DNA from 2 places in the Kitasatospora sp. NPDC097643 genome. Region 1 is predicted to be linked to the other one. Evidence: riboswitches for the same ligand, from Rfam matches in the RefSeq annotation. Region 1 holds a riboswitch; the other holds the start of a gene.
What was found. A riboswitch is a leader RNA that binds a small molecule or an ion and turns the genes downstream of it on or off. The one in region 1 is predicted to bind S-adenosylmethionine.
Positions count from the first base shown of each region.

Region 2: it holds a riboswitch for S-adenosylmethionine, as region 1 does, so the genes downstream of both, ABTY15_RS15515 (aminotransferase class V-fold PLP-dependent enzyme) here and thrC (threonine synthase) in region 1, are expected to answer to the same signal.

Region 1 covers NZ_JBEOSA010000013.1:86,510-91,893, reverse strand. Annotated here, with positions in the region: gene ABTY15_RS11875 (alpha,alpha-trehalose-phosphate synthase (UDP-forming)) at 1-490, opposite strand, end outside; gene ABTY15_RS11870 (glucosyl-3-phosphoglycerate synthase) at 541-1,566, opposite strand; SAM riboswitch class I at 1,715-1,851, shown strand; gene thrC (threonine synthase) at 1,869-3,149, shown strand; gene ABTY15_RS11860 (MoaD/ThiS family protein) at 3,206-3,484, shown strand; gene ABTY15_RS11855 (cold-shock protein) at 4,087-4,290, shown strand; gene groL (chaperonin GroEL) at 4,627-5,384, shown strand, end outside.
Region 2 covers NZ_JBEOSA010000020.1:42,940-48,323, reverse strand. Annotated here, with positions in the region: gene ctaE (aa3-type cytochrome oxidase subunit III) at 1-333, opposite strand, end outside; gene ABTY15_RS15525 (response regulator) at 730-1,155, shown strand; gene trpD (anthranilate phosphoribosyltransferase) at 1,274-2,350, shown strand; SAM riboswitch class IV at 2,459-2,576, shown strand; gene ABTY15_RS15515 (aminotransferase class V-fold PLP-dependent enzyme) at 2,629-4,026, shown strand; gene ABTY15_RS15510 (Lrp/AsnC ligand binding domain-containing protein) at 4,030-4,311, opposite strand; gene ABTY15_RS15505 (rhomboid family intramembrane serine protease) at 4,353-5,135, opposite strand; gene ABTY15_RS15500 (hypothetical protein) at 5,338-5,384, shown strand, end outside.

The DNA.
Region 1 (5,384 bases):
CCAGGACGGCGGCACCGGGGGCGGCCTCGGCGGCGAGGGCGTCGGCGAAGGCGGTGTTGTAGGCGCGGTAGGCGCTCCACTCGGCGCGGAAGTCGGCGTCGAAGGCGGGGGCGGTGGGGGTCGCGTACAGCAGGTGGTGGACGAACCAGAGGGTGGAGTTGGCGACGCCGTTGTAGGCGCGGGCGAAGGTCTGTGGATCTATGTCCAGCATCCGGACGGCCTGTCCGCCGACCTCGTGCCCGGCGAGGTCGAGGCGGCCGTCGGGGGCCTCTCTGGCGGCCCGGCGGTCGGCGTCGCCGAGGGCCGCGCAGACCCAGACCGCGTCGGGGTCCTCGATGGCGGAGAGGCCGGAGACCAGGCCTCCGCCGCCGCGGCGGAGGGTCAGCGTGCCGTCGTCGGCGGTGCTGAACGACACCGGTCCCCGGTTGGAGGCCACCAGGACGGGTGCGGTGCCGGTCGCACTCGAACGTTCGGTCGTGAGATCGCCCATGGATGGTACGTTGCCGGGCCCCCGGCGTGGCAAACCCCTCCGGCGGGGCTTCAGTGCCGGGTCGCGTACTCGGGGACGGTGTGCATCGGGGGGCGTTCCAGGGCGGTCACCGGGTGGGTGTGGGCGGTGAACTCCCTGGTCCGCGGGTCGCGGGTGAACTGGGTCAGCAGCGGGTGGACCAGGTCGGCGGAGGCCTTCAGCCGGTGGGTGCGGTCGAGGCGTTCCAGGGCCGTGCGGTAGATGGTGGCGGCCATCCGGCCGAGGGCCTGGCCGTCCTGGTGCCGGTGGTGCCGGACACCGACGTCCACCTGGGCCAGCGCGTCCAGCCCGGCGATCTCCAACGCGTCGACCAGCAGGCCGAGTTCGACGCCGTAGCCGGTGGGGAAGGGCAGCCGTTCGAGCAGGGTGCGGCGGGCCGCGTACTCGCCGCCGAGCGGCTGGACGAAACCGGCGAGTTCCGGCCAGTGCAGGTTGAGCAGGGGGCGGGCGACCAGCTCGGTGACCCGGCCGCCGCCGGCCGGGTCGACGGCGACGTCGCCCGCGGCGGAGCCGCCCATCGATACTTCCAGGGGCCGGTCGTACATGGCCTTGACCAGCTGGATGTCCGGTTCGGTGAGCAGCGGGCCGAGGATGCCGGAGACGAAGTCGGGGTCGAACTCGCGCAGGTCGGCGTCGACGAAGCAGACGATGTCGCCGTGGGTCACCAGCAGCGAGCGCCAGAGCACCTCGCCCTTGCCGGGGGCGGCGGGCAGCCGGGGCAGGATGGCGTCGCGGTGCTCCACCCGGGCGCCGGCCTCGGCGGCGACGGCGGCGGTGGCGTCGACCGAGCCGGAGTCGACCACCACGAGCTCGTCGACCAGCGGGAGGCGCTCCATCAGCTCCCGGCGGATGGTGCGGACGATGTCGCCGACGGTGGCCTCCTCGTCCAGCGCGGGGAGGACCACGCTGACGGTGTGGCCGGTGCGGCGCTTGGCCTCCAGCAGGGTGCGCACCGGCCGGTCTGCCGCACTCCACGAGCGGCGGCGCAGCCAGGACGCCGCCTGCGGGAGGAGTGCGGGGGTCGGTTCGGCGGGCACGGGAGTCTCCTCGGCGGGATCGGGTGGGACGCGCCATCTCGCGTGGCGGACGGTCCCTTTCAGGGTTGGCGCCTTCGGATACAGTCTTCGTACAGCGGCCGGACCTTCGCACGCCGGGGTCGCCGCTGAGCACCACCACAACTTCACAAGCTCATCCAGAGGGACTGAGGGAACGGCCCGTTGACGTCCCGGCAACCTTCTCGCGCGGCTGTCGTCGACAGGCCCCGGCGGGACAGGTGCCAATTCCGGCCTGTGGCGCGGCTTGCGCCACGGGGAAGATGAGGAGAAAGGCCTCCGCCATCATGGCTCTCGACACCGTCGCACCCGCATCCGTTGACCTCGGCCCCGCAGCCGCGCTGTCCTGTCGGGAGTGCGGCACCCGCTTCCCGCTCGGTCCGAGCTTCGCCTGTCTGGAGTGCTTCGGCCCGCTGGAGATCGCGTACGAGTTCGGCAGCGAGGCCGCCGAGGAGCTGCGTAAGCGGATCGAGTCCGGTCCGACCTCGATCTGGCGCTACGCGCCGCTGCTGCCCGTGCCGGCCGACGTCGCCTCGAAGCCGAACCTGAACCCCGGCTGGACCCCGCTGGTCAAGGCGGACAACCTGGGCCGCGAGCTCGGCTTCACCGCGCAGCTGCACATCAAGGACGACTCGGGCAACCCCACGCACTCGTTCAAGGACCGCGTGGTGGCCTGCGCCATCGAGGCCGCCCGGGCCTTCGGCTACACCACGCTGTCCTGCTCCTCCACCGGCAACCTGGCCGGTGCGGTGGGGGCGGCGGCGGCCCGGGCCGGGTTCCGCTCGTGCGTGTTCATCCCGCACGACCTGGAGCAGGGCAAGGTCGTCATGGCCGGGGTGTACGGCGGCGAGTTGGTCGGCATCGAGGGCAACTACGACGACGTGAACCGCTTCTGCTCGGAGCTGATCGGCGACCCGGCGGGCGAGGGCTGGGGCTTCGTCAACGTCAACCTGCGCCCGTACTACGGCGAGGGCTCGAAGACGCTGGCGTACGAGATCTGCGAGCAGCTCGGCTGGCGGCTGCCGGAGCAGATCGTCATCCCGATCGCCTCGGGCTCGCAGCTGACCAAGATCGACAAGGGCTTGCAGGAGCTGATCAAGCTCGGTCTGGTCGAGGACCGGCCGTACAAGGTCTTCGGCGCCCAGGCGGCCGGCTGCTCGCCGGTGTCGGCGGCGTTCAAGGCCGGCCAGGACGTGATCCGCCCGGTCAAGCCGGACACCATCGCCAAGTCGCTGGCGATCGGCAACCCGGCGGACGGCCCGTACGTGCTGGACATCGCCCGCCGGACCGGCGGCGCGGTCGAGGACGTCACGGACGAGGAGGTCGTGGCGGCGATCCGGCTGCTGGCCCGGACCGAGGGCATCTTCGCCGAGACCGCGGGCGGGGTGACCGTCGGCGTGCTGAAGAAGCTGGTCGAGACCGGGCAGCTGGACCCGGCCAAGGAGACCGTCGCGATCAACACCGGCGACGGCCTGAAGACCCTGGACGCCGTCTCCGACGCGGGGATGACCGCCGTCATCCGCCCGACGCTGGCGTCCTTCCGCGACGCCGGCCTCGCGTCCGCCTGAACCCCTCCCCGACCCGCAGGTCCCACCCCCGCACGGCCGCACCCGCTAGGAGAGCCATGAGCGCCAACGTCCGCATCCCCACCATCCTGCGCACCTACACCGGCGGTGCCGCCGAGGTCGCCGCCGAGGGCGCCACCCTGGGCGAGGTCATCGCCGACCTGGAGAAGAACCACGCGGGGATCTCCGCGCGCATCCTGGACGACACCGGCAAGCTGCGCCGCTTCGTCAACGTCTACGTGAACGACGACGACGTGCGCTTCGCCGAGGGCCTGGCGACCGAGATCGGCGACGGCGCCAGCGTCTCGATCATCCCGGCGGTGGCCGGCGGCTGCTGAGCCGCGCCTGCCGAACCGCGCCCGCCGAGCCGCGGCGCGGTGATGTCGACGGCCGCACCGCAGCCGCTCACGTGGACGGAATTCCGCACTCCGTACACGTGGGCGGCTGTCCGCATTCCAGCCGCATTAGGGCTGGAATATTTGCGGGTCAAGTCGGAGTAGAGTGTGGCTCGGACGGGAACGGGGCTTCTCCTCGCCCCTCGCCCGCGAATCGCCCGACGGTCGTCCGGCCGGTGAGACCAGCCCGGCCAGGGCCGGGAAACATGTCAGGCAGATGTCAGAATTCCTGCGGGGATTTGGGTAATTCGTCCGCTATGTCCGGCGTGGAATGCCGAATTTCTCCTGGTTCCGCCCGGCCTGTCCCTTGCTGTGGCGCCGGAATTCCCCGTGGCTGGCCCTGTTGCAGAGGGCGTCGATCCGGATACATTCAGCGGCGGTCGACGTAATCACCCGCTCACCGGATGCCGTCCGGTGGCCCGGCGGAGGATTGCGGCGTGCACGGCTGCGCTCAGGGGGGGTTCCCCGGGCCGGCCTTCAAACCAGACCCGGGCCCGCGACCTGCGGGCGCGTGAAGGGCCAGCACAGCACTAGGGGAGTTCGGAATGGCTCAGGGCACCGTCAAGTGGTTCAACGCGGAGAAGGGCTACGGCTTCATCGCGGTCGACGGTGGTGCGGACGTCTTCGTCCACTACAGCGCGATCCAGATGGACGGCTACCGCACCCTCGAAGAGGGCCAGCGGGTCGAGTTCGAGATCTCCCAGGGACAGAAGGGCCCGCAGGCGGACATGGTCCGCGCCGCGGGCTGACCCCTTCCGCCCCCAGGAGCTCGGCGCGGCCCTACGGCTGGTGACCACTTCGCTTCTCGTCGGGCCCGTGCGACACGCGTCGTACGGGCCCGTCGGCGTTTCCGGGCGGCCCCAGCGGCGGCCCCAGCGGCGGCTCGCGGGTTGGCGATTGGGCTTGCACTCGACCACCCGGAGTGCTAATCATTGGCGTTAGCACTCACAGCGTGAGAGTGACAGCGGACCGGGTCGGTGAGGCCCCCGGGAGCGGTAGGGGAATGGACCCCCGCACACCAGGGCCGTCCGTCGCGGGCACCCCTTGGTCCGAGCAGTCGACCGTGTCCCGGAGGACCACTTCAGATGGCCAAGATCATCGCCTTTGATGAGGAAGCTCGCCGCGGCCTTGAGCGTGGCATGAACCAGCTCGCCGACGCAGTGAAGGTCACGCTCGGCCCCAAGGGTCGCAACGTCGTGCTGGAGAAGAAGTGGGGCGCCCCCACCATCACCAACGACGGTGTCTCCATCGCCAAGGAGATCGAGCTCGAGGACCCGTACGAGAAGATCGGTGCGGAGCTCGTCAAGGAGGTCGCCAAGAAGACGGACGACGTCGCGGGTGACGGCACCACCACCGCCACCGTGCTCGCCCAGGCCCTGGTTCGCGAGGGTCTGCGCAACGTCGCCGCCGGCGCCAACCCGATGGCCCTGAAGCGCGGCATCGAGAAGGCCGTCGCCGCCGTCTCCGACCAGCTGCTGGCCCAGGCCAAGGACGTGGAGACCAAGGAGCAGATCGCCTCCACCGCCTCCATCTCCGCCGCTGACACCCAGATCGGCGAGCTGATCGCCGAGGCCATGGACAAGGTCGGCAAGGAAGGCGTCATCACCGTCGAGGAGAGCAACACCTTCGGTCTGGAGCTCGAGCTCACCGAGGGCATGCGCTTCGACAAGGGCTACATCTCCGCCTACTTCGCGACCGACCTGGAGCGCATGGAGGCGACGTTCGAGGACCCGTACATCCTCATCGCCAACTCCAAGATCGGCTCGGTCAAGGACCTGCTGCCGCTGCTGGAGAAGGTCATGCAGAGCGGCAAGCCGCTCGTCATCATCGCCGAGGACGTCGA
Region 2 (5,384 bases), on a different contig from region 1:
GCCCATGATGAAGGTCACGACGAACCACGAGCGGAGCTTCTTCACGTCCCCGCGCTCGGCGGCGAACACACCGAGCTGGCAGGTGAGGGAGGAGAGCACCAGGATCGTGGTGTTGACCGAGGAGAAGGGCACGTTGAGGGCGTGCGCCTTCTCGGTCCAGAACTCCGGCCCCTTGACGGAGCGGAGCGTGAAGTACATCGCGAAGAGGGCCGCGAAGAACATCAACTCGGAACTGAGCCAGACGATGGTTCCGACGCTGACCATGTTCGGCCGGTTGACCGATCCGTGCGCGTGCCCGGTTTCTACTGCTGTTGCTGTCGCCACGACGGACATTATGTCGGTCCCTTATTCCGTCTTCACGCCGGGGGGTGTCCCTCGGAGTGTCCGGTGCGTGCGGTATGCCCGCTTGGGGGTCGACGGGGTGTCCGGACGGGGTCTGAGCAGCGGCGTGTCCCTTTTCTGACGGTTCCTCGGAGGGGCCTGCGACCCCGTTGCCCAGCGTGTCGTTGCACGGTCGGCGCAGCCCCCGGAGGTAGGGGGACGAGCGCCCTGTCGGCCGTACGGGTGGACCGCGCGGGTCCGGGTGACGGGCCGTCCTCCGGGCGGGTGAGCCGTGGGCGCGGCGGCTTGAGGAGGAACGTGTCCGAGGGGGACTCGACGGGGGGTGATCGGGAGTAGCATCCGGATCAGGCGAACGTGGTCCGGATCACACTTGAGGGAGCAGGGTCCATGGCGTACACGACCGACGAGACGCTCACCGTCCTCGTCTACAGCGATGACCGCAACACCCGCGAGCAGGTGCTGACGGCGCTCGGCCGGCGGCCCGCTGAGGATCTTCCGGAACTGTCCTACCTGGAGTGCGCGACCACCCCGGCGGTGCTGAAGGCGCTGGAGAAGGGCGGGGTCGACCTCTGTGTCCTGGACGGCGAGGCGGTTCCGGCCGGTGGGCTCGGGCTCGGGCGCCAGCTCAAGGACGAGATCTACGGCTGCCCGCCGGTGCTGGTGCTGATCGGCCGGCCGCAGGACTCCTGGCTGGCCGCCTGGAGCCGGGCCGACGCGGCGATCTCCCACCCCGTGGACCCGGTGGCGCTGGCCGAGGCGGTGGCCACCCTGCTGCGGGCGCGGCTGGCGAAGCGGGCTCCGGCCAGCCGCTGAGCAGGGCCGTCTCAGTACTAGAGAAGACAGCGCCGGAGGGACCCCACCGCTCGATAGGCTGACTCCATCCGTACGGACGTCCCCCGGAGTGGGGAACCGACAACAGCTGGAGTCAGCCATGGTGAACGTGAACCCTGCGAACGGTGGTACCGACCCCGCGCAGGTGGTCCGCACCTGGCCGGACATCCTGGCGGCACTGTTGAAGGGGGAGGACCTCGACCGCTCGGCCACCGCGTGGGCGATGGACCGGATCATGAGCGGCGAGGCCTCCCCGGTCCAGGTGGCCGGGTTCATGGTGGCGCTGCGGGCCAAGGGCGAGACGGTCGACGAGATCAGCGGTCTGGTGGACGCGATGTACGCGCACGCCGAGCCGCTGGACATCCCCGGCCCGGCGGTGGACATCGTCGGGACCGGTGGCGACCGGGCCAAGACCGTCAACATCTCCACCATGTCGGCGATCGTCGCGGCGGCGGCCGGCGCCAAGGTGGTCAAGCACGGCAACCGGGCGGCCTCCTCGGCGAGCGGCTCCTCGGACGTGCTGGAGAAGCTCGGCGTCGCGCTGGACCTCTCCGCCCGGCGGGTCGCCGAGGTGGCCGAGGAGGTCGGCCTCACCTTCTGCTTCGCGGCGAAGTTCCACCCCTCGATGCGGCACGCCGCCACCGCCCGGCGCGACCTCGGGGTGCCGACCGCGTTCAACATCCTCGGCCCGCTGACCAACCCGGCGAGGGTCACCTCGCACGCGATCGGCTGCTTCGACACCCGGCTGGCCGGGCTGATCGCCGGGGTGCTCGCCCGGCGCGGCGCGACCGCACTGGTGTTCCGGGGGGACGACGGCCTCGACGAGCTGACCATCACCACCACCTCGCGGGTGTGGATCGTGCGGGACGGCATCGTCACCGAGACCTCCTTCGACCCGCGGGACGTCGGCGTCGAGCTGGTCGGCATCGAGACGCTGCGCGGGGCGGACGCCTCGTACAACGCCGAGGTCGCGCGCCGGATGCTGGCCGGGGAGCGCGGGCCGGTGCGGGACGCCGTCCTGCTGAACACGGCGGCGGCGCTGGTCGCCCTCGACCTGACCGACGCGCCGCTCGCCGAGCAGCTCGCGGCGGGCATGGCCCGGGCGGCGGAGGCCATCGACTCCGGCGAGGCGCAGGACGTGCTGCGCCGCTGGTCGGAGGCCACCAGCCGGGCGTGAAGCGGGAGTTGGGGGCCTGTCGGGATCCTCCCGGCAGGCCCCCTTCGGCTGTCCGGATGGTGGAACCGTGTTTGACCACCCGGCGGACGCGACCTAGAGTCCTGTCCAGGTCATGAGTGACAGCGTCAAGCCCCAGCTTGCTGTCCGGCAACCCTCCGTCCGTGGCGGGGTGCCCTGGGTGAGGACCGGGTCACGCGGCAATCCGTCCGCGCGGCAAGCGCGGACGCCCGAGATCCAGCACTCCCGGGGTCCCTCGACCTCCGAAGGAGTGCATCCTCATGTCTTCTCTTGCCACCGAAATCTGCGCCCCGCTGGCTGTGCTCGGCCGGGACGTCCAGGTGCCGCTCGTCAACGGCGAGAAGGTCGGCTACGCGGCGCTCGACTACGCGGCCAGCTCCCCGGCGCTCCAGCGGGTCTGGGACGACGTCGCCGCCTACGCCCCGTACTACGGCAGCGTGCACCGCGGCGCCGGGTACCTCTCGCAGCTCTCCACCGACCTGTTCGAGCAGAGCCGCCGCACCGTCGCCGAGTTCCTCGACCTGCGCGAGGGCGACCAGGTGGTCTTCACCCGGGCCACCACCGACTCGCTCAACCTGCTGGCGGGCGCCGTGCCGGCCGGCACCCGGGTGTTCGCCTTCGAGACCGAGCACCACGCCTCGCTGCTGCCCTGGGCGCACGCCGGGCTGGACGTCCACTACCTGCGGGCGCCGCGCTCGCGGGCCGAGGCCGTCGCCGCGCTGGACGCCGCGCTGGCCGGGGCGCCCGAGGGCCCCAAGCTGCTCTGCGTCACCGGCGCCTCCAACGTCACCGGTGAGCTGTGGCCGGTCGCCGAGCTGACCGAGACGGCGCACCGGCACGGCGCCCGGGTGGTGCTGGACGCCGCCCAGCTCGCTCCGCACCACCGGGTCTCGGTGCGCGCGCTGGACGTCGACTGGATCGCCTTCTCCGGCCACAAGCTGTACGCGCCGTTCGGCGCCGGGGTGCTGGCCGGCCGGGCGGACTGGCTGGACGCGGCCGAGCCGTACCTGGCCGGCGGCGGGGCGACCCGGACGGTCGCCCGGGAGACCGACGGCTCGGTGGCCGTCCAGTGGCACACCGGCCCGGCCCGGCACGAGGCCGGTTCGCCGAACGTCATCGGCGCGTACGCGATCGCCTCGGCCTGCCGGGCGCTGACCGAGGCGGGCTTCGACGCGCTGGAGGCGCGGGAGCGGCAGCTGGTGGACCGGCTGACGGCGGGGCTGGCGGAGATCCCGGAGGTCCGGGTGCTGAACCTGTTCGGCGCCACTGGTGACATTCACAGCGTGGCCCGGGTGGGCGTGCTGTCCTTCGTCGTCCGGGGCTGGAACAGCTCGCACTTCTCGGCCGCGCTGTCCGCCGAGTACGGCATCGGCGTGCGGGACGGGCTGTTCTGCGCGCACCCGCTGGTGCGGACCCTGCTGGGGGACGAGGACGCGGCGCCTTCCGAGTGCGGGGCGCCGGAGCCGTCGCTGCCGGGGGAGCGCAGCCTCAACGCCATCCGGGTGAGCTTCGGCGCGGGCACGCCGGACGAGCACGTCGACCGCTTCCTGACCGCCGTCCGCGAGCTGGTCACGGACGGCGCGGCGTGGAACTACCGCAACGAGGGCGGCCGTTGCGTCGCGACTGTGCAGATCGACAGGGGGCGCCGGGAGGGCTGACCCCTACTCGTCCAGGCCGAGGGCGAACGCGGCCTCCAGGTCGTGCTGGGAGTAGGTGCGGAAGGCGATCTGGGTCTCGGTGTGGGCCACGCCCGGGACCTTGTTCAGCCAGCCCGGGATGACCTCGGCCAGGTCGTCGTGGCGGCGCACCCGGACCATCGCCACCAGGTCGTAGCCGCCGGTCACCGAGTACACCTCGCTGACGCCCTCGATGGCCGCGATGGCCTCGGCGATCTCCGGAATGCGGTCGACACTGGTCTTGATCAGGACGATGGCGGTGATCACTGTTCGGGCTCCTTTGTGGGGTGGCGCCAGGGTATCGGTCGTCAGCCGGGTCGTCTCGGGGGGCGGCTGACCGCCGTGCAGGCGTAGAGGAAGCCCGCCACGAAGCCGATCACGTGCACCAGGTACGCCACCCCCGGGCCCGCCGAGTGGACCGACCACCACTGGAGGGCGAACCAGAGGCCGAGCACCAGCCAGGCCGGGAAGCGCAGCGGCAGGAAGAGCAGCAGCGGGACGAGCGTGGTCACCCGGGAGCGTGGGTGGAAGCGCAGGTAGGCGCCGAGGACGGCGGAGATCGCGCCGGAGGCGCCGATCAGCACCCGGGTGGAGTCCGGGGTGTGCGCCTCGGCGAGGGCGAAGCCGTACGAGGCCAGGCTGCCGGCGGCCAGGTAGAAGAGGACGAACCGGGCTCGGCCCAGCCGCTGTTCGACCGTGGGGCCGAAGACGTGCAGGAACAGCAGGTTGCCCAGCAGGTGCAGCCAGCCGGCGTGCAGGAAGAGCCCGCTGAGGACGGACAGCGCCGGGTGCTTGCCGGGGGTCGGGGCGGCCGGGCAGCCGGGGACGGGGTCGGGGGCCTCGGCGAGCTGTTCGGCGGTGAGCGGGTGGCCGGCCAGGAGTTCGGCGGGGACGGCGCCCCAGCGCTGCTCGTACCGCTGTTCCGCGCAGACCCGGGACCGGCCGCTGCCGTACAGCGGGTTGAGCCCGGCGGCCGGGCCGAGCAGGAAGACCAGGGTGTTGACCGCGATCAGGGTGTAGGTGACCGCCGGGGCGGTCGCGGCCGGGCGACCGTCCCGCTCGTCGGTGTGGCCGGGGGCCGCGAGTGCCATGGGCCCAAGCATCCCTCCGGCCCGGGCGTGTGACACCGCGCTGTACGGCAGGTGGCCCAACCGTCACGTTCCGAACAACCGGTGGTCCTGATGGTTGCCCCAGGCAATAGGCTTGGGGCGGGCATTCCCGCCTCCCGCCGCCGACGCCGGGGCTCCGGGGGGAGCGCCTAGCCCACGCAGGGACCACCCGAGAGGACCCCCGATGACCGTCCCCGCCCTGACCGCCGAGACGCGCTGGCGCTGCACGCT